Regions from separate parts of the Kitasatospora sp. NPDC088548 genome, predicted to be linked through region 1. Evidence: riboswitches for the same ligand, from Rfam matches in the RefSeq annotation. Region 1 holds a riboswitch; the other holds the start of a gene.

Region 1 (9,766 bases):
ACGACGAGGTGATCGCGTTCGAGGACGAGTTCGACGCGGACCTCGCTCCGGCGGCGTGTCTCGCCGACCCGTTCGTCACCTACGTTCCGACACGGTTCGACTGTGCGGTGAACTCCTGACCTTCGCCGCGCACATGGCCACCGGGGACACCGGGGACACCGGGGCCACCGGGTGACCGCCGCGCGGGCGACCGTGCGGCGGTCACCCGCGCGGTGTGCGGAGCGCGCCGGGCCGGACCGGGGGGAGTGGAGGACGAGTGCCGTCAACAGCACCGGCGGGCGCACAGCCGGACCCGGGTACGGCCGAGGCCCTGCGGGAACGGATCGCGGCCCTGGTGGCGTCCGAGCCCGGCGTGCGGCGTCAACTGCATTGCGATGACGACTGGTTGTACCTGCACGACCCGGACATGCCGGTGCTCGCCCACGGCTGGAAGCTGCATGTCTCGGCCCGCCCCGACCAGTTCCCCCGGCTGCTCGACCTGGTGCTCCCGGTCCTGCTCCGCCGCACCTGCGACGCCAAGTTCGCCGCCGGCGTCGCCGTGCTGCGCGAGCTGAACTCCGGGCTGCGCGCCGCGGCCGCCGTCGGCAAGGCGGTCACGGTGTACCCGCCCGAGGGTGAAGTGGTCTCGCTCGGAACGGAGTTGGCGAACGCGCTGGCCGGCTGGGACGGGCCGAGGGTGGTCAGCGACCGGCAGGTGCGGGCGGACGCTCCGGTCTACTACCGCTACGGCCTGTTCCGGGTCGCCGCCGACGACTCGGCGCTCACCATGGCCGGCCCGGACGGGCGGACGTTTCCCGGCCTGGCCGAGGCCAGGTACCGCCAACCACCGTGGGTGAGCGACCCGTTCGCCCCGTACCCCGCCGCTCGGCCGGCGACCACCCGGGTCGGCGACGGCCGCTACCGGATCACCGCCGGGATCACCCGCTCGCCGAACGGCCATGTGTACCGCGCGGTCGAGGCCGCCACCGGGCGGGAGCTGGTGGTCAAGCAGGCGCGGGCCTTCGTGGCCGAGGACGCCGCCGGCATCGACGCGCGTGGCCGCCTCCGGCACGAGCGCCGGGTGCTGGCCGCGCTGGCGGGTGTGCCCGGGGTGCCGCAACTGGTCGACTACTTCCGGCACGGCACGGACGAGTACCTGGTGAGCAGCGGCTGCGGGCCGCGCGACCTGCGCCGGGACGTGCTCGAATCCGGTCCGTACGACGCTTCCACCGGCGGCGGGGACGGCCGCGGGCGTGACTGGTGGTCGCTGGCGCGCGGCCTGGTGCGGGTGCTGGACGCGGTGCACGCGCACGGCGTGGTGATGTGCGACCTGAAGCCCGCGAACGTCGTGCCGGACGCGTCGGGCGGGTGTTCGCTGGTGGACTTCGGGGTCAGCGCCCTCGACGGCGAGCGCCCCGGCGGGGCGACCCCGGGCTACGGGCTGCCCGGCGCGCTGGACGCCCAACCCGCCGACGACTACTACGCGTTGGGGACGACGCTGCACTACGCGCTCACCGGTCTCGACCCGGTCGTGATCGACCCGGACCACGCGACCAACCGCGACCGCACCCTGGCCTGCCTCACCGGCGTGCTCTCCGATCCCCACCATCCGGCGGCCGCACTGGTGGTGGGCCTGCTGAGCTTCGACGCGGAGGAGCGCACGGCCGCCGCGGCGGCGCTGCGGGGCGGCGGGAGGCTGCCCGTCCGCGCCTCGGTCCGCCCGCCCCGCGTCACCGCCGGGCTGCTCGGCGACCTCGTCGACCACACGGTCACCGACTGCGTGCGGATGGCCCGCGAGCTGGTCGCCGCCGACCCCCGGGGCGGGGAGCCGCGCGTCCTGCTCTCGTTCTACGACGGCGGCGCCGGCCTCGGCCTCGAACTGCTGCAGCACGCCGAGCGCCCGGACGCCCGCGCCGCCGCCGCCTCGCTGGCGCGCTGGACGGCCGCCCACCCGGCACTCGGCCGTCTCAACCCCGCTCTCTACGAAGGCCGGACGGGCGTCGACCTCTTTCTCGCCCACGCGGCCGATCTGCTGGGTACCGCTCCGCCGGCCTTCGTGGAATGGCACCCGGCCGACGGCTGCCCGACGGACCAGACCGCCGGAGCGGCCGGCATCGGCACCGGCCGGCTGCTGCTGGCCGAACGGGCGCGCGCGGCCGGCCGCGCCGGGGAGGCGGAGCGGCACCTCGCGGTGGCGGCGGCGTGTGCCCACCGTCTGGTCACCGGCCCTCCCGCCGGGCCCCGGGAGACGCCCAACCCCGGCACCGCGGCACTCGCCGAGGGCTTCGCACACGGCCGGGCCGGCCTCGCCCACTTCCTCCTCGCCCTGCCCGATGCCCTGCCCGATGCCCTGTCCGATGCCCCGTCCGGCGCCCTGCCTGACGCCGGGCCCGAGGCCGCCGCGCGCCGCATCGTCGACGCCCTCGCCGACGACATCCCGCGCCTCGTCGAAGCCGCCGCCCGCCCCGGGGCCATCCGCCGCTACGGCTCCTGGTGCCGGGGCCTGGCCGGCATCGGCACGGTGCTCGTCCAGGCGGGCCGCCACTACGGCGAGGACGGGTACGTCACCCTGGCCACCGACGCGGCGGCCGCCTGCCGCGCGCTCGCCCCGAGGATGGGCCTGGTCGTCCAGTGCTGCGGCCTCGCGGGCGTCGGGGAACTCCTGATCGACCTGGCCCTGACCACCGGGGACGAACAGCACTGGCACGCCGCCGAGGAGATCGCCGGCTTGATCCTGACCCGCGGCGGCGGTCCGGTGGGCTCTCCGGTCTTCCCCGGCGGCAACCCCACCACCGAGTCCGCAGCCTGGGCCGTCGGCACCGCCGGGGTGCTCTCCTTCCTGCGCCGCCTGCACCGCCGCGGCGGCCCGAGGCTCGGCATGCTGCTCCAGAGCTGATCCGCGACCACGGCGGCAAGACCGTCGCGGTTGCCCAGGTCAGCGCCGCGTGGCTCGGAGTGGGAAGTCGGCGGGTCCGACTTCCTGGTCCGTCGGCCGACCGCCCCGAGCCGGCCTCGGCCGTGGCCTGAACGAGCAGCGAGGAACGCGGCGCTGCTGCGAAGCGCATTCCGCTGCCGCAGCAGGCACGGGGTGAGCAGACAGCCGGGCGCGCCGATGACCACCGGCTCCGACGGTTGCAGCCGACCCGCTCGGCCTTGCTGGGCTTGTGGCTGAAGCGGGCCGGCGGATCGTGCGGGAGACGAGCTCCACCGATGACCACGGGGCCGGGGCCGGGGCGGGGGGGCAGGGTTCCCGTCGGCAGCTGCTGCGGACGGTGAGTGCGAGGGACTGTGGCGCCTGCCCAGCCGGTGCCGAGAACGCCCGGTACGTGTCCGTCAACGATGGGGCCGGTGACGCGGTGTCCTGCCGGACGCCTCCGAGCCGGTGTCGTACGGCCGGGGAGCCGCCCGGCAGGCCGGGGGGAGTCAGACGGCCGTGCGGCCGCCGTCCACGGGCAGTACGGCGCCGTGGACGAAGCTCGCCGCGTCGCTGGCCAGGTAGGCGATCGCTTCGGCGATCTCCTCCGGTTCGGCCGGTCGGCCGGCCGGGGCCTGGGAGGCCAGGGCGCCGAGCTCCTCGCCCATGCCGACCGTGCCCTCGGTGCGCACCGGCCCGGGGCGGACGGCGTTGACCCGCACCCCGCGCGGGCCGTACTCCGCGGCCCACGCCTTGGTCAGCAGTTCGACGGCCGCCTTGCTCGACCCGTACAGGGCCATGCCCGCGGCCCCGTACGCGGCGACCATGGTGCTCACATTGACGATCGCACCGTGGCCCCGTTCGGCCATCGCCGGCGCGAGTTCCGCCACCAGGTGGAACGGCGCCTTCACATTCAGCGCGTAGACGGTGTCGACCTCGCTCTCCGTCGCCTTCTCGGTGGGCCCGAACGGGTAGACGCCCGCGTTGTTCACCAGGATGTCGACCCGGCCGCCGCCCAGGTCCACGGCTTGCCGGGCCAGTTGCCGCACCAGCCGCGCCTCGCGCAGATCGGCGGCGACGAAGTCGGCGCTGCCGCCGCCGGCGCGGATGGCGGCGACCACGGACTCGCCGCGGGAGCCGTCGCGGCCGGCGACCAGTACATGCGCTCCCCGCTGCGCCAGCAGCGCCGCGGTGGCGGCACCGATGCCGCTGGTCGCGCCGGTCACCAGGGCCACGCGCCCGGTCAGATCAAACGAACCCATGAGGTTGTCCTCCGTGTCGGAAAGGGTGAGCTGACATACGGGGAAGCGCTCCTTCCCCGAGGGATTCCGTTCTCGTCATCGGCGATTCCCGGGGCCCGCTTGACCAGCGACCACAGCGTGCGGCGGCCGAACAACCGACCCCGGTTGAGGTTCCCGTCCGGGGAGCGGATCGTGGGAGCGTCCCGGTCCGTCGTGCCGCGCGGCCCCGAGCAGGCGCGCGGCAGCCGAGCAGCCGTGCGCCACCCGAGCAGGGGCGAGCACGAGCACCCGAGGGGAACCCATGGCGTCCAGCAGACGCAGTCGCCTCCGCGCCGCCGCGGCGTTCACCGCGGCGGTCCTGGTGGCCGGCTGCTCCTCCTCTCGTCGAAGGCGAACGCGCGGGCGGCGGCGGAATCCGGCAGGTCGACGATGTGCACGCTGCCGGTGGGCGTGCCGCCGTCGCTGGAAAGGGTCGGGCCGCGGGCGATCATCTCCGTCGCGTACCGGTCCATGTAGGCCCAGTGCTCTTCCAGCAGTTCCTCGCGCAGCCCCTCGGAGCCGGGCCGATCGCGGTGGTGGACGAGGAACTCCGTGCCCGTAGGCTCTCTTGAACGAGGTAACCAGGTCGAGCGGATTTCATGGCGACGGCCGCTCGGCAGCCTCAACCGTTGACGGTCCTGCTCGTGACGACCTCGAACGCCGGGCCCTGTCCGCTAAAGTGAGGGCCGGGCCGTGACTGGCGCTGAGGTGGAGTACCACCGGGGAGCGGCCTGGCACTCTGTCGATGCCGTGCGCCTGGGCGACTCACCGTGAGGCTCAGGAGTGGCACGTGGCTTGGACAGAGACAGCTCGCCTGATGGACGGCACCGGTCTTGCCCGCCGCATCATCGAGAGCAGCACCGCGGCTGCCGCAGACCTCCGCCGACGCACCGGGACCGCCCCGTGCCTGGCTACCGTGTTGGTCGGAGAAGATCCGGCTTCGGTGACCTACGTCCGAATGAAGCGAGCCCGGTGCGAGAAGTCGGGCATCACGCCACGGCACGTGGCCCTGCCCGCCTCGATCAGCACCAGCGGCCTGATCGAAGCCGTCACCGACCTCTCCCAGGACGCCGGCGTGCACGGCATCCTGCTGCAACACCCCGTGGGTGCACACATCGACGAACGCGCCGCCTTCGAAGCGATCGCTCCGGACAAGGACGTCGACGGGGTGACCATGCATTCCTTCGCGGCGATGGGCTTCGGCCTTCCGGGCTTCGTGTCCTGCACCCCCGGAGGAATCATGCGTCTGCTGGAGGAGTACGACGTGGACCTCGCCGGGAAGCACGCGGTCGTGGTAGGACGCAGCGCGATCCTGGGCAAGCCCGCAGGCATGCTCCTGTTGGGACGCGATGCCACGGTGACGTACTGTCACTCGCGTACCACCAATCTGTCCGCGATCGTTCGGGAGGCCGACATCCTGCTCGCCGCGGTTGGACGGCCGCGTTTCATTACCGGCGCGGACATCAAGCCCGGTGCGGTGGTGATTGATGCGGGATACAACCCGGGCAACGTCGGGGACGTGGACTTCGAGACCGCCAGGAACCGGGCAAGTCTGATCACCCCCGTCCCCGGAGGTGTCGGCCCCATGACCATCGCCGTGCTCCTTGCCCAGACGCTGGAGGCGGCGTCACGTCAGCTCGGGACGAGTTGACGTGGGCTCTCGTGGGCCGGGCCGTCGCCCACGAGAGCCCTGGCTCACCGACACACCCCGGGCCCGCACCCGCACCAGCCGCCTCGAAGTGCTTCGCCCCGCCTGACCAGAGACGGGGCGAAACGACAGAGTTCGAATTCCACCAGCATCGTGCCGGGGCCCGATGCGCGGCCGCGGCATCGTCCCCGGTTACCGGGGCGGGTGGTGTAGTCGTTCTCGCCGTTCCACTCGTTTTCGACCCGCAGAGCGACCGGCTTCGGTAAGGGCGGACGGGGGCGAGGGTGGGTATGGCCGTCAGACGACGACGCGAATGGGCAGGGCGTCGGCCCGTCCGTAGGCCAGGACCTCCGGGAGGACCTCGCGGAACCGGGCGAGGTCCTCGGCCGGCGCCTCGATGGTGGCCTCGATCTCGGGGTCGTCCAGCCCCAGGGCCGCCAGGTCCGAGGGGTCCAGGCTCACCCGGAGGACGTTCCCGGTCAGCACGACTTCGCGCACACATCCGTACGCGGTCCCCTGATCGGCCGTGACCAGGCAGTGGGTGTCGAATCCCAGGGCGATGTCCTGCTCGTCCGGCTCTTCTTCGCCGGACATGAACAGCAGGATGAAGCCGCTGCCGTCCGCGTGCTCGGCGAGGCCGGCCTCGGCGAAGTAGCTGTCGGGGTCCGTATCCGCAGCGGCGGCCCGGGCGGTGAACCGATAGGTCATGGCACGGTTCTATCAGGGGCGCTCATCGAGGTCGGGCGGAGGGTTGGACGGGTACGGGGCGTGGCAACGGGTCAGCGGGGGCGCGCCGGGGCGAAGGGGATGCCGGAGGTCAGGCCGCGGTGGCCGATCATCAGGGACTCGCCGAGGAAGCTCACCCCGATGGAGAGCTGGACGGGGCGTGCGTTCTCGTGCATGCCCAGCTTCGCCGCCAGGGCGCCGAAGCCGGCCGTGACCGCCAGGGTGCTGATCACGGCGAGGAAGGTCCGGCCGGTGTAGCGCTGCCACAGGACGCCTTCCCTTTCGAGGAGTTGGACGGTGGCCCCGCGGAGTGCGCCGAGTACCGCACCGAGGGCGCTGCCGGTGATGACCCAGATGAGGTCGGTGCCGGTCAGGTCCTTCGCCTTGGTCAGGGACAGGATGCCGATCCCGGTCAGGATCACCGGGGCCGCGAAGAGGTCCCTCGCGTTGACCGGTTCGCCGGTCAGCCGTTTGATCACGACCGCGGTCACGACCACCGCGACGATCGCGGTGAGCAGCCAGGGGTTCACGCACGTACCACCCATCTTTATGGCAGGGTCGAGCTAAAAAGATGTTAGCCCGACCGTGCTATAACGGCAATGTGCCCAAGATCGTCGATCCCGTCGCCCGCCGCAGATCAGTGGCGCAGGCCGTCCTGTCCGTGGCCGCCCGGCACGGGCTGGAACACGCGTCGCTGCGCAACGTCGCCGACGAAGCCGGACTCGCCATCGGCTCGGTCCGCCACTACTTCGCCGACCACGAGGAGTTGATGACCTTCACGATGCGCGAGCTCGGTCAGCGCATCGGCGACCGCGTCCGCGCGCACGCCGAGCGGCTTCTCGCCCCCGACGGCGCCACCGACCGGCGGGCCGTGACGGAGGAACTCCTGGCCGAGTTCCTTCCCCTGGACGAGGTCCGCCGCCAGGAGGTCGCACTCTGGCTCGCCTTCACCGCCGCGGCACACACCCGCCCCGAACTCCGGCCCTGTGCGGCCGAGATGCAGGACGGCATGCACGCCCTGCTGTCCCGCGTGCTGTACGAAGCCCGGCGCGCCGGCGGGCTGCCGGGCGGCCTGGACATCGAACTGGAGAGCACGCGACTGGCCGCCCTCCTCGACGGACTCACGATGCAGGCGACGCTACGACCGGACCGTTACCCGCCGGAGCTGCTCCAGCAGGTGGTGCGGCGGCACCTGGACGCGCTCAAAGCGGGCAGCTGACCTCCGGGCGGTGAGCTCGGCATGCCCGGTCCGGGGGGTGGGTGGCACGGCCAGGGCCGCTTCGGACCGCTGCGCGAAGAATCGTGCGGGCATCGTCCGGAGGATCACGCAGACTGGCACCGTGACTGACATCAGCGTCGAGCTCGTACGCACTCTGGTCTCCGAACAGTTCCCCGAGTGGGGTGACCTTCCGGTCCGGCCGGTGGTCCGTCAGGGCTGGGACAACCGGACCTTCAGGCTCGGCGAGCAGCTGGTCGTGCGCCTGCCCAGCGCCGAGGGCTACGTGGCCGGCGTCGAGAAGGAGGACCGCTGGCTGCCCGTTCTGGCGGAGCACCTGTCGATACCCGTACCGGTACCGGTCGCGACCGGTCGCCCGGCGGCGGGCTATCCGTTTCCGTGGTCGGTGCGGCGCTGGTTGCCGGGAGAGACGGTCGAGGCCGCCACGGGCCTTGACCGGATGCGGCTGGCGCGCGACCTCGGGGCGTTTCTGACCGCCCTCCGGAACGTCCCCGCAGAGCAGGGCCCGGCCGGCGGCGGTCACTCCTGTGGCCGGGGCTGCCACCCCGGCGTCTACGGCGACCAGGTCGAGTGCGCGCTCGACCGGCTCAAGGATGTCGTCGATGTCGCGGCGTGCCAGGCCATTTGGGCGAGCGCGCTGGAATCGGCCTGGCCGTTCCCGCCGGCCTGGTTCCATGGTGACGTCGCCGTCGGCAACCTGCTCACCACCGACGGAAAGCTGTCCGCGGTCATCGACTTCGGCACCTGCGGCGTCGGCGATCCCGCCTGCGACCTCGTCATGGCGTGGACGTTCTTCGTCGGTGACGAGCGGAGAGCATTCCGGGAGGCCGTCGACCTCCCCGACGACACCTGGCGACGGGCGCGGGGGTGGGCGCTGTGGAAGGCGCTGGTGACCATGGCCGGACTGTCCAGCCCCGACCCCGAGGGCGCCCAGAGCCGGATTCTCGTCCAGGTGATCGAGGACCCGTTCATCGACTGATCAGGGGCCGGCCCGGCCGAGCTCGGTGTATCTGGGGGGAGAGGAATGGGAAGTCGGTGGGGCCGACTTCCCGGTCCGGTTTCAGGGGTTGGGAGTTGGGGGTGGTGCTGGGCTTGGGGTTGGAGGGGCGGTGGTGAGGGTCTGGATGCGGGGGACGGGGTCTGGGAGTCGGTGGGGAGCGGCCGGGTAGACCCAGGCCGTGAGAGCGAGGAGGAGGATCAGCGGGAGAAGGGTGAAGGCGCCGACGGCGCTGGGCGTGAGGGGGCGCTCAGGCGGCATGGGGGGCCTGGGCGGGGAGGTCGAGCTCGGCCCAGACCGTCTTCGCGTTCGGCAGGCGGGGGATGGTGCCCCAGCGGTCGGCGAGCGCGTCGACCAGGGTCAGGCCGCGCCCGGTCTGGGAGTTGGCGGTGCAGGTCGTCGGGATGACGGGGAGGCGGTCGCCCCGGCAGTCGGACACCTCGATCCGGAGGACGGTGCCGCCCTCGGGGGTGGTGGTGAGGGTGAGGGAGAGTTCGAACCTCCGCCCCGGGAGCCGCCCGTGGGTGCACGCGTTGGCCGCGAACTCCGCGATGATCAGGAGCGCGGCGTGGAACGGCTCGGTGGCGGTGGCATCCAGACGCCAGGAGGTGAGCTGGTGTCTGGCGATGCGTCGGCAGACCGCAGCGCCCTTGGGGGAGGCGGGGAGTTGGGTGGTGTGGGTGCGTGGAGTCGCGATGTCGAGGGGAATTTCGGACTTCATGAGACAAAGCCTGCCGGGTTGGAAGTACCCTGACCATGCCACAGGTGAGTACTGAGCGTGCTTGTGCGAGTGCGCACGGTTGCTTGTCTGGGTCGATGGGCGTGACCTGAATCAGACGCAAGATACGGGGTGATCGCAGTGGGTGGAGTGCGTGGTGGCGGAGCGAGTGGCGAAGCGCGGCCGGAGCCGTTGGAGGATCCCGAGGGTACGACGGACTTCTTCCGGGCCCTGGGAAAGCAGATCAAGCTGCTGCGGGAGCGGTCC
Region 2 (9,766 bases), 480 kb from region 1:
GGCCAAGGTCGTCCCCGCGCTGGCCGCCGGCTGTCCGGTGGTGCTCAAGCCGGCCGAGGACACCCCGCTGGTGGCCCGGCTGTTCGCGCGGCTCGTCCACGGGGCGGGCTTCCCGGCGGGGGTGTTCAACCTGGTGACCGGCACCGGCGCGGTCGCGGGGGCGGCGCTCGCCGGGCACCCGGGCGTGGACGTGGTCTCGTTCACCGGGTCGACCGCCGTCGGCCGGGCGGTCGCCGAGACCGCGGGGCGCGGAATCAAGCGGGTGGCACTGGAGTTGGGCGGCAAGTCCGCCAATGTGGTGCTGCCCGGCGCCGACCTCACCCGGGCGGTCAACGTCAACGTGGCCAACGTCTTCGCCAACTCCGGCCAGACGTGCAGCGCGTGGACCAGGCTGCTGGTCCACCAGGACCAGTACGAGGAGGCGGTGGCGATCGCCGAGCGGGCCGCCGCCAAGTACACCCCGGGCGACCCGGCGGACCCGCAGACCCGGATCGGGCCGGTGGTCAACGCCCGCCAGCGGGAGCGGGTGCGCGGCTACATCACCGGCGCGCTCGCCGAGGGCGCCCGGCTCGTCGCGGGCGGCGCCGACGCCCCCGAGGGCCTGGCCACCGGCTTCTACGTCCGGCCGACGGTACTCGCCGATGTGACCGCCGACATGACGGTCGCCCAGGAGGAGGTGTTCGGCCCGGTACTGGCCGTGCTCGCCTACCGTGACGAGGAGCACGCCGCCGAACTGGCCAACGGCACCGAGTACGGACTGGCCGGCGGCGTCTGGGCCGCGGACACCGACACCGCTGCCGCGTTCGCCCGCCGCCTGGACACCGGGCAGGTGGACCTCAACGGCGGGCGCTTCAACCCGCTGGCGCCGTTCGGCGGTTACAAGAACTCGGGGCTCGGCCGGGAGCTGGGGCGACACGGGCTGGAGGAGTTCCTGCAGTACAAGTCGCTTCAGTACTAGCCGATTTGTGGGGTGCGGGCCCGGCCGGGCCCGCACCCCCCGCGCGCCCATCAGGACAGGTCGACGCCCGGGTAGAGCGGGAAGCCGGCGAGCAGATCGGCGGCGCGCTTGGCGACGCCGTCGCGCAGCGACTCGTCCAGGGTGTACTGGGCCTTGGAGGAGGCGCCGGTGCGGCCGACGGCCGGGGTGGTGCCGCGCAGCACGGTGTCGATCAGGCCGGCGATCTCGTCCATCTCGGCGACGCCCAGACCCCGGGTGGTGAGCGCGGGTGTGCCGAGCCGGACGCCCGAGGTGTACCAGGCGCCGTTCGGGTCCTGCGGGACGGAGTTGCGGTTGGTGACGATGCCCGAGTCCAGCAGCGCCGCCTCGGCCTGACGGCCCGTCAGGCCGTAGCCGGAGACGTCCGCGAGGACGAGGTGGTTGTCGGTGCCGCCGGTGACCAGCTTGCCGCCACGGCGCAGCAGGCCCTCGGCGAGGGCGTGGGCGTTGTCCACCACCCGGCGGGCGTACAGCTGGAACTCCGGGCGGCGGGCCTCGGCGAAGGCGACCGCCTTGGCGGCCATCACGTGCGACAGCGGGCCGCCGAGCACCAGCGGGCAGCCGCGGTCGACGTGCTCGGCCAGCTCGGAGGTGCAGAGGACCATGCCGCCGCGCGGGCCGCGCAGCGACTTGTGGGTGGTGGTGGTGACGATGTGGGCGTGCGGGACGGGGTCGAAGTCACCGGTGAGCACCTTGCCGGCGACCAGCCCGGCGAAGTGCGCCATGTCGACCATCAGGGTCGCGCCGACCTCGTCCGCGATCTCGCGCATCGTCCGGAAGTTCACCAGCCGCGGGTACGCCGAGTAGCCGGCCACCAGGATCAGCGGGCGGAACTCCCGGGCGGTGGCGCGCAGCGCGTCGTAGTCGATCAGGCCGGTGGCCGGGTCGGTGCCGTAGCTGCGCTGCTCGAACATCTTGCCCGAGATGTTGGGGCGGAAGCCGTGGGTGAGGTGGCCGCCGGTGTCCAGGGACATGCCGAGCATCCGCTGGTTGCCGAGCTCGTGGCGGAGTTCGGCCCAGTCCTGCTCGGTGAGGTCGTTGACGTTGCGGACGTCGGCCCGCCGGAGGGCCGGGCTCTCGATCCGCTGGGAGAGCACCGCCCAGAAGGCGGTCAGGTTGGCGTCGATGCCGGAGTGCGGCTGGACGTAGGCGTGGTCGGCGCCGAAGAGCGCGCGGGCGTGCTCGGCGGCGATCGTCTCGACGGTGTCGACGTTGCGGCAGCCGGCGTAGAAGCGGCGGCCGGCGGTGCCCTCGGCGTACTTGTCGCTGAGCCAGTTGCCCATGGCGAGCAGGACGGCCGGGGAGGCGTAGTTCTCGCTGGCGATCAGCTTGAGCGAGGCGCGCTGGTCCTCGATCTCCTGGCCGATCGCGGCGGCGATCCGCGGCTCCACGTCGCGGACGACGTCGAGGGCGCTGCGGAACGCGGTGTTGGCGGCGGCGCTCGCGGTGGTGTGCGGCGTCGCGGGGGTGGCAGGGGTGGCCAAGGCGGTCTCCTCGTGGCAGGCGGACGAGTACGGACGGCCCAGGCGCTCGGCAACTGACGTGCGTCGGCACGGAGCCGCTTCCCGATGGTCGATTCCATCCGTGCGCGCCAGTCGCGGCTCCCTGGGATCGTATCAACGCCCCAGCGGGTGTGGCGGAGATCTCAGAATGCGGGACGACACCCTGCACATCGCCCGGTTTGCCCCCTTACGGGCGTTCTAGTGCAACGGCAGTATTGCAGCGGAATGAAGCCGTCACAATTCCCGAAACATTGCCCCGGAGTTCCGCCGGGAATGATTTGCGGAAGTCCGGTGGTGTCCGATCTGATGGCGTTCGGCAGGCCGCCGGGAAACCCCCGTAGGCCGGTCCGGAAATGCACACCAGCGCACCCTCACCCACGGGGCGGCGGAGAATTCGGGGAGTACGCCTCTCATGGCAGTGGTCGAGACAGTCGCAGGCACGCCCGACGCTCCGGGCGCCCCGGACGCGCCGCGGGCCCGGCCCCCCGCTCCGCAGGACCGCCCGCTGCGCGCTGCGCTGCGCCGGATCCGCCGCGACCGGGTCGGCGCCGCCGCCCTCGCCGTCGTCCTGCTCTTCCTGCTGCTCGCGCTCGCCGCGCCGCTGATCGCCGCCCTGTACGGCAAGAACCCGGTCGAGCACTACGGCCAGAACACGCCCGGCCTGCTCAGCGACGGCGGGCTGCCGATGCTGCCCAACGGCGGTATCTCCGGCGACTTCTGGTTCGGCCTGGAGCCGGGCCTCGGCCGGGACGTGTTCACCCAGCTGCTGTACGGCATCCGCACCTCGCTGCTGATCGCCTTCGCCTCGGCGGTCATCACCACCACCCTCGGGGTGCTGGTCGGCGTCGCCGTGGGCTACCTGGGCGGGGTCACCGACCGGCTCTTCGGCTTCCTCTCCCATGTGCTGCTGGCCTTCCCCACCCTGCTCCTGCTGCTCGCGCTCAGCCCGATCATCCAGTCCCGGCTGGTCGATCCCGGCACCGCGGAACCGGAGTGGATGCAGTTCCTGGTGCTGATCCTGGTCTTCTCCGCGTTCGGCTGGATTCCGCTCGCGCTTTCCCTGCGCGCCTCCGTCCGGTCGCTTCGGGAAAGGGATTTCGTGCAGTCCGCCCGGGCGCTCGGCGCCGGCGGATTCCATATCGTCGTCCGCGAACTCCTGCCGAATGTCCGGGCGCAGCTTCTGGTGCACGCCACGATGGCGGTGCCGACCTTCGTCGCCTCCGAGGCGGTGCTCTCGTTCCTCGGTGTCGGCATCACCGAGCCGATCCCGGACTGGGGCCGGATGATCGCCCGCGGCTCCGAGGTCTTCCAGGCCGACCCGACCTACATGTTCTTCCCGGGCGTGGCGCTGCTGCTCTTCGTGCTGGCCTTCAACCTGCTCGGGGACGCCGTCCGGGACGCCCTGGATCCGCGCGCCGCCCGCTGAGACCCGGCCCGCCGGCCTTCTCCGTCTTCTTCTTCCCGCCGCTCCTCATGTCACCTACCAGCCCCGGCCACCGGGGCAAGGAGAGATTCGCCATGCGCTGGATCAAACCGTCCCTCGCCGTCGTCGCCACCGCGCTGCTGGCGACCTCCTGCTCGGCCGGGGCGGGCGCGGGCTCCGGTGCCGCCGCCGGCGGTCCGGCCGCCAAGGACGCCTCCCCGCTGACCGCCGCGCTCGGCACCGAGAAGGAGAGCGCCGGCCCGGCCCCCGCCGTCCCCGGTGCCCGCCAGGGCGGCACGGTGAACGTCTACAACACCACCGACTTCCGCCACCTCGACCCGCAGAAGGTGTACGCGGGCGCCACCTACAACACCTCGCTGCTCTGGGGCCGCCAGCTGACCCAGTACCAGGTGGTGGACGGCAAGGCCAGGCTGGTCGGCGACCTCGCCACCGACACCGGCACCTCCGCCGACGGCGGCCGCACCTGGACGTACAAGCTCAAGGAGGGCCTGGCCTGGGAGGACGGCCAGCCGATCACCTCCCAGCAGGTCAGGTACGGCATCGAGCGCAGCTTCGGCAAGGGCTACGAGGTCGGCCCGCCGTACTGGCCGCAGTGGCTGACCGGCGAGGCCAGCTACGAGGACGCCCGCAAGAAGTACTCCGGCCCGCAGGACGGCGACCTCGCCGCGATCGAGACCCCGGACGAGCGCACCGTCGTCTTCCACTTCCCGCAGCCGCAGGCCGACGTCCCGTACATGGCCGCGCAGTCCTCCTCCTCGCCGGTGCGCAAGGACAAGGACACCGGTACGGACTACGACCGGCTGCCGTTCGCCAGCGGCCCGTACCGGATCGCCGAGCACGTCCAGAACACCCGGCTGGTGCTGGAGCGCAACCCGCACTGGAAGGCGGAGACCGACCCGATCCGCAACCAGTACCCGGAGAAGTTCGTCTTCACCTTCGGCAAGGAGGCGCTCAACCTCAACCAGGAGATCCTCTCCGGCCGCGACGGCGGCGCCGACGCCACCACGGTCGCCACCCAGCTCTCCCCCGAGCTGTACCAGACCGTCGACACCGACCCGAAGGCGAAGGAACTGGTCGTCTCCGGCCGCCAGGGCGCCTTCGTCACCCAGCTGATGATCAACAACGAGCGGGTGCCGGACGTCGCGGTCCGCAAGGCCCTCCACCTCGCCTACCCTCGCCAGCAGGCCCGCCAGGTCCAGGGCGGCACCCGGATCGGCGAGCTGGCCAGCACGCTCAGCTCGCCCGCGCTGGTCGACTGGCAGACCTACGACCTGTACCCGGCCAAGCCGGAGGGCGACCCGGAGGCCGCCAAGCAGGCCCTCTCCGAGGCCAAGCAGCCGCCGGCCGGCCTGACCTACGCGTACGCCAACACGCCCACCGGGCAGCGGGTCGCCCAGGTGCTGGTCGAGGGCTTCGGCAAGGCCGGCATCACCATCGTGCCCAAGCCGGTCGACCCGAAGGCCCTGCTGGACGAGGCACACCGCGCCGACTCCCCGTACGACCTGTTCGAGGAGACCAGTTCGGTGGACTGGCCGACCCCGTCCACGCTGATCCCGTTCTCCTTCGACGGCCGCGCCAACAGCGACCTCAACGCCGCCCGGTACCACAACGCCGAGGTGGACAAGGAGATCGACCGGATCAACCAGATCGGCGAGCCCCGGCAGAAGGCCAAGGAGCTGTACGCGCTGGAGCAGACCGTGATGAAGGACCTGCCGGTGCTGCCCTTCGCCTACCCCAACATGAACCAGCTGCGCGGCAGCAACATCGGCGGGGCGTTCATCCACCCGATCTACGGGTCGGTCAGCCTGGCCTGGCTCTACCTGAAGTCCTGAGCCTCGCCCGCCCCGGCCCCCGCCGTCCGCGCGGGGGCCGGGGCGGGGCCCCTCCCCGCTCCCTGTCTCCGTCGTCTCCCCTGCCCCCTCTGTTTCCCTCCTCCTCGACCCCGGACCGGCCATGCTCTCCTTCGCCCTGCGGCGGACCCTCCAGGCCCTCGCCGTGCTGGTCGCGGTCTCCGCCGCCGCCTTCGCCCTCTTCTACGCCGCCCCCGCCGACCCGGCCCGCGCCGCCTGCGGCCCGCGCTGCGACACCGGCCAGGTCGCGGCGGTCCGCCAGAGCATGGGACTGGACCAGCCGCTGCTGACCCAGTACACCGACTACCTGGCCGGGGTGGTCGCCGGACGGGACATCAGCGATGTCGACGGCTCCGTCATCCACTGCGACGCGCCGTGCCTCGGCTACTCCTACCGGCTCCACCAGCCCGTCACCGAGGCGCTGGCCGACCACCTGCCGGTCACCTTCTCGCTCACCGCCGGCGCACTCGTCGTCCTGATGGTGCTCGGTCTCGGCACCGGCTTCGTCTCCGCGCTGCGCCACGGCACCCGCACCGACCGGCTGCTCTCCGGCTTCACCCTGGTCGGCGCGAGCGTGCAGATCTACTTCCTCGGGTACGTCGCCCAGTGGGCGCTGGTCTACTCGACCGGCCTGCTGCCACTGCCCTCCTACACCCCGCCGGCGAAGGACCTGGCCGCCTGGGCGGGCGGGATGCTGCTGCCCTGGCTGGTCCTCGGCTTCGTCAACTCCGCCGTGTTCGCCCGGCTCTCCCGCTCCCAGCTGCTGGAGACGATGAACGAGGAGTACGTCCGCACCGCGCGCGGCAAGGGCCTCGGCCGGCTGCGCGCCCACCTCAAGTACACCTCGCGCGGCGCCGCCGGACCGCTGGTGCAGTTGCTCGGTCTGGAGGCCGGCGCGCTGCTGGGCGGTGCGGTGATCACCGAGACGGTGTTCGGCCTGAACGGCGTCGGCACCTTCGCGGCGGAGGCCGTCTCCGGGCAGGACCTGCCCGCCGTGGTCGGCGCCGTCCTGCTGGCCGCCTGCTTCGTGGTGCTGTTCGTCGCGCTGGCCGACCTGGTGGTGGCCTGGCTCGACCCCCGCATCCGCCTCAGCTGACCCGCCCATACGTTGTGGAGTCCCCGACCGTGAACGCCCCTTCCTCCCCCGACCCGGTGCTCAGCGTCCGCGACCTGTCCGTCACCTTCGCCGATCCGCGCGGCGGCGCCCCCGTGCATGCCGTCCGCGGGCTCTCCTTCGACCTCGCCCGGGGTGAAGTCCTGGGCCTGGTGGGCGAGTCCGGCTCCGGCAAGTCCGCGACCGGGCTCGCCGTGCTCGGCCTGCACGACCCGCGCACCACCACCGTCACCGGCTCCGTCCGGCTGGGCGGCACCGAGTTGGTGGACGCCGACGAGTCCGTCCTGCGCGGCGTACGGGGCGGCCGGGCGGCACTGGTCTTCCAGGACGCGCTCACCTCGCTCAGCCCGTTCCACGGCGTCGGCGCCCAACTCGCCGAGATGTACCGGCTGCACCACCCCGGCGCCGACCGCGCCGAGGCCCGGCGGCGGGCGGCCGCGATGCTCGACCGAGTCGGCATCCCGGCCGGCCGGGCCCGCGACTACCCGCACCAGTTCTCCGGCGGCATGCGCCAGCGCGTGATGATCGCGATGGCCCTGATGAACGACCCGGACGTGCTGATCGCCGACGAGCCGACCACCGCGCTGGACGCCCGGGTCCAACGGCAGGTCCTCGACCTGCTGGGCGAGTTGCAGCGCGAGCACGGCACGGCCGTGCTGCTGGTCAGCCACGACCTGGGCGTGGTGGCGGGCACCACCGACCGCACGCTGGTGCTGCGCGGCGGCGAGCAGGTGGAGTCCGCGCCGACCGCCGAACTGCTGGCCGCCCCGCGGCAGCCGTACACCCGCGCCCTGGTCGGCGCGGCGCTCACGCTGGAGACGGTACCGGGCACGCCGCTGCCGACGGTTGACGATCCGTCACCGTCGTTCTCGTTCGCCGGTCGGCGGCCTGCCGGGGCGGTGGGGCCGGCAGGGCCGACGGGAACGGGTCGCTGGCTGGTCGAGGTGGAGGACCTCAGCGTCCACTTCCCCGGCCGCCGCCGCTTCCCCGGCATCCGCCCGGGTGAGCCCGTCCGGGCCGTGGAGGGCGTCAGCCTGCGGATCGCCCCCGGCGAGACGGTCGGCCTGGTCGGCGAGTCCGGCTCCGGCAAGTCCACCACCTCCCGCGTCCTGGCCGGACTGCAGCACCCCACCGGCGGGCGGGTGCGGTACGACGGCGTGGACGCCACCACCCCCGAACGGGCGCTGCGCCGGCGCCTCAGCCGGGAGATCCAGCTGGTCTTCCAGGACCCGTACGCCTCGCTCAACCCGCGCCGCACCGTCGCCCAGACCCTCGACACCCCACTGCGTCTGCACACCGCCCTGTCCGCGCCCGAGCGCCGCGAGCGGTCCGCCGAACTGCTGGAGCAGGTCGGCCTGCCGGCCGCCCATCTGGACCGCTACCCGCACGAGTTCTCCGGCGGCCAGCGCCAGCGGATCGGCATCGCCCGCGCGCTCGCCCCCGAGCCGCGCCTGATCATCGCCGACGAGCCGGTCTCCGCACTGGACGTCTCGGTGCAGGCCCAGGTGCTCAACCTACTGATGGAGCTGCGCGAACGCCTCGACGTCGCCTTCCTGTTCGTCTCCCACGACCTCGCCGTGGTCCGGCACTTCTGCGACCGGGTGGCCGTGATGCACGGCGGCCGCCTGGTCGAGAGCACCGACCGCGACCAGCTGTTCACCGCCCCGCACACCGACTACACCAGGGAGCTGCTGGCCGCCGCGCACTGAGGGTGTGTCGCCACCCCTTCCCCGATCCGCTGCGCCTACGATCGGCTACCGGCAGTGATCACTCCTCCGGGGTGGTCGTCCGTCCGGAAGGAAGGGGTTCCCGATGACCCTCGTCAGCCAATCCGCCACCCTGATCCAGCTGTTGGGCCGCCTCCACCCGGAGGCCCTGGACGGCATCCGCCCGCACCTGCCCGTCCTCGGCCCCACCTGGCACGTCCACCCGGCCGGACACCACCAGCCGGCGCTCAACCCGCAACCGATCCCGCCCGGCGCGACCGAGCTGCGGTTCGCCGTCGCCGCCACCGTCGGCGCGGTGGCCAACGCCGCCATCACCGCCCGGCTTTCGGGCGGCAACGCCCGTGCCATCCTCACCGAGGCCGGGGACGACTGGTGCCCCACCCCGCCCGAGCGGGCGATCCCCTGGCCCAAGTACTGGCCGCTCCCCTGGCAGCCCGACGCGCCCTACCCGATCGACCCCGGTTACGCCACCCCCGCCGTCCAGGCCCAGGCGGCGCTGGCCTTCCAGGGCTACGCGACCGGCGTCGCCGACGAGGAACTGGGCGCCGCCTTCGGCGAACTGGCGGAACGGCTCGCCCAGGCGGCACTACGGAACGCGGGCTGAGCCACGCCTACGGCAGCGGGTCGGTGGCCGGCAGCGGAATGCAGGCGTCCGCGGACACCTCCTCCACCAGACCGAGGCCGGCGAACCGTCACGGACGCAGAACGAAGGTGGCACCGGCGTTAATCGTTGGCACGTCAAAGGGCTGAAGGGTCATGCTCGTATCCCGCCGCACCCCCGACCGCCGAGGAGAGCCGACCGCCATGACCGCCCCCTACCACGAACTCGTCGACGCCGCCACCCAGGTGGTCCGGTCCTACGCCCGGGCCGACAACCACACCGTCGCGGCTGCCGCCCGCAACGCCGACGGCCGGATCGTCACCGCCCTGAACGCCTACCACTTCACCGGCGGCCCCTGCGCCGAACTCGTCCTCATCGGAGCGGCGGCGGCCCAGGGCGCGTACGACCTGACGGAGATCGTCGCCGTCGCCGACGGGGAGCGGGGCGTCATCTCCCCGTGCGGGCGCTGCCGCCAGGTGCTGCTCGACTACTTCCCCACCATCAACGTCATCGTCGGCCCGAACGACGCGC

What was found. A riboswitch is a leader RNA that binds a small molecule or an ion and turns the genes downstream of it on or off. The one in region 1 is predicted to bind ZMP and ZTP.
Positions count from the first base shown of each region.
Region 2: linked by a shared signal. The riboswitch ahead of ACIP82_RS00445 (glycine hydroxymethyltransferase) and the one ahead of ACIP82_RS02625 (bifunctional 5,10-methylenetetrahydrofolate dehydrogenase/5,10-methenyltetrahydrofolate cyclohydrolase) in region 1 are both predicted to bind ZMP and ZTP.

Region 1 covers NZ_JBIVMI010000001.1:573,138-582,903, reverse strand. Annotated here, with positions in the region: gene ACIP82_RS02645 (SflA family class IV lanthipeptide) at 1-119, shown strand, start outside; gene lanL (class IV lanthionine synthetase LanL) at 257-2,875, shown strand; gene ACIP82_RS02635 (SDR family NAD(P)-dependent oxidoreductase) at 3,403-4,155, opposite strand; partial or broken gene ACIP82_RS02630 (YciI family protein) at 4,515-4,769, opposite strand; ZMP/ZTP riboswitch at 4,857-4,942, shown strand; gene ACIP82_RS02625 (bifunctional 5,10-methylenetetrahydrofolate dehydrogenase/5,10-methenyltetrahydrofolate cyclohydrolase) at 4,991-5,824, shown strand; gene ACIP82_RS02620 (Imm10 family immunity protein) at 6,119-6,529, opposite strand; gene ACIP82_RS02615 (DUF1453 domain-containing protein) at 6,601-7,077, opposite strand; gene ACIP82_RS02610 (TetR/AcrR family transcriptional regulator) at 7,149-7,766, shown strand; gene ACIP82_RS02605 (aminoglycoside phosphotransferase family protein) at 7,888-8,763, shown strand; gene ACIP82_RS02600 (ATP-binding protein) at 9,032-9,502, opposite strand; gene ACIP82_RS02595 (Scr1 family TA system antitoxin-like transcriptional regulator) at 9,692-9,766, shown strand, end outside.
Region 2 covers NZ_JBIVMI010000001.1:95,385-105,150, forward strand. Annotated here, with positions in the region: gene ACIP82_RS00440 (aldehyde dehydrogenase family protein) at 1-958, shown strand, start outside; gene ACIP82_RS00445 (glycine hydroxymethyltransferase) at 1,009-2,481, opposite strand; ZMP/ZTP riboswitch at 2,511-2,606, opposite strand; gene ACIP82_RS00450 (ABC transporter permease) at 2,912-3,925, shown strand; gene ACIP82_RS00455 (ABC transporter substrate-binding protein) at 4,018-5,775, shown strand; gene ACIP82_RS00460 (ABC transporter permease) at 5,897-6,889, shown strand; gene ACIP82_RS00465 (dipeptide ABC transporter ATP-binding protein) at 6,919-8,616, shown strand; gene ACIP82_RS00470 (hypothetical protein) at 8,720-9,238, shown strand; gene ACIP82_RS00475 (cytidine deaminase family protein) at 9,439-9,766, shown strand, end outside.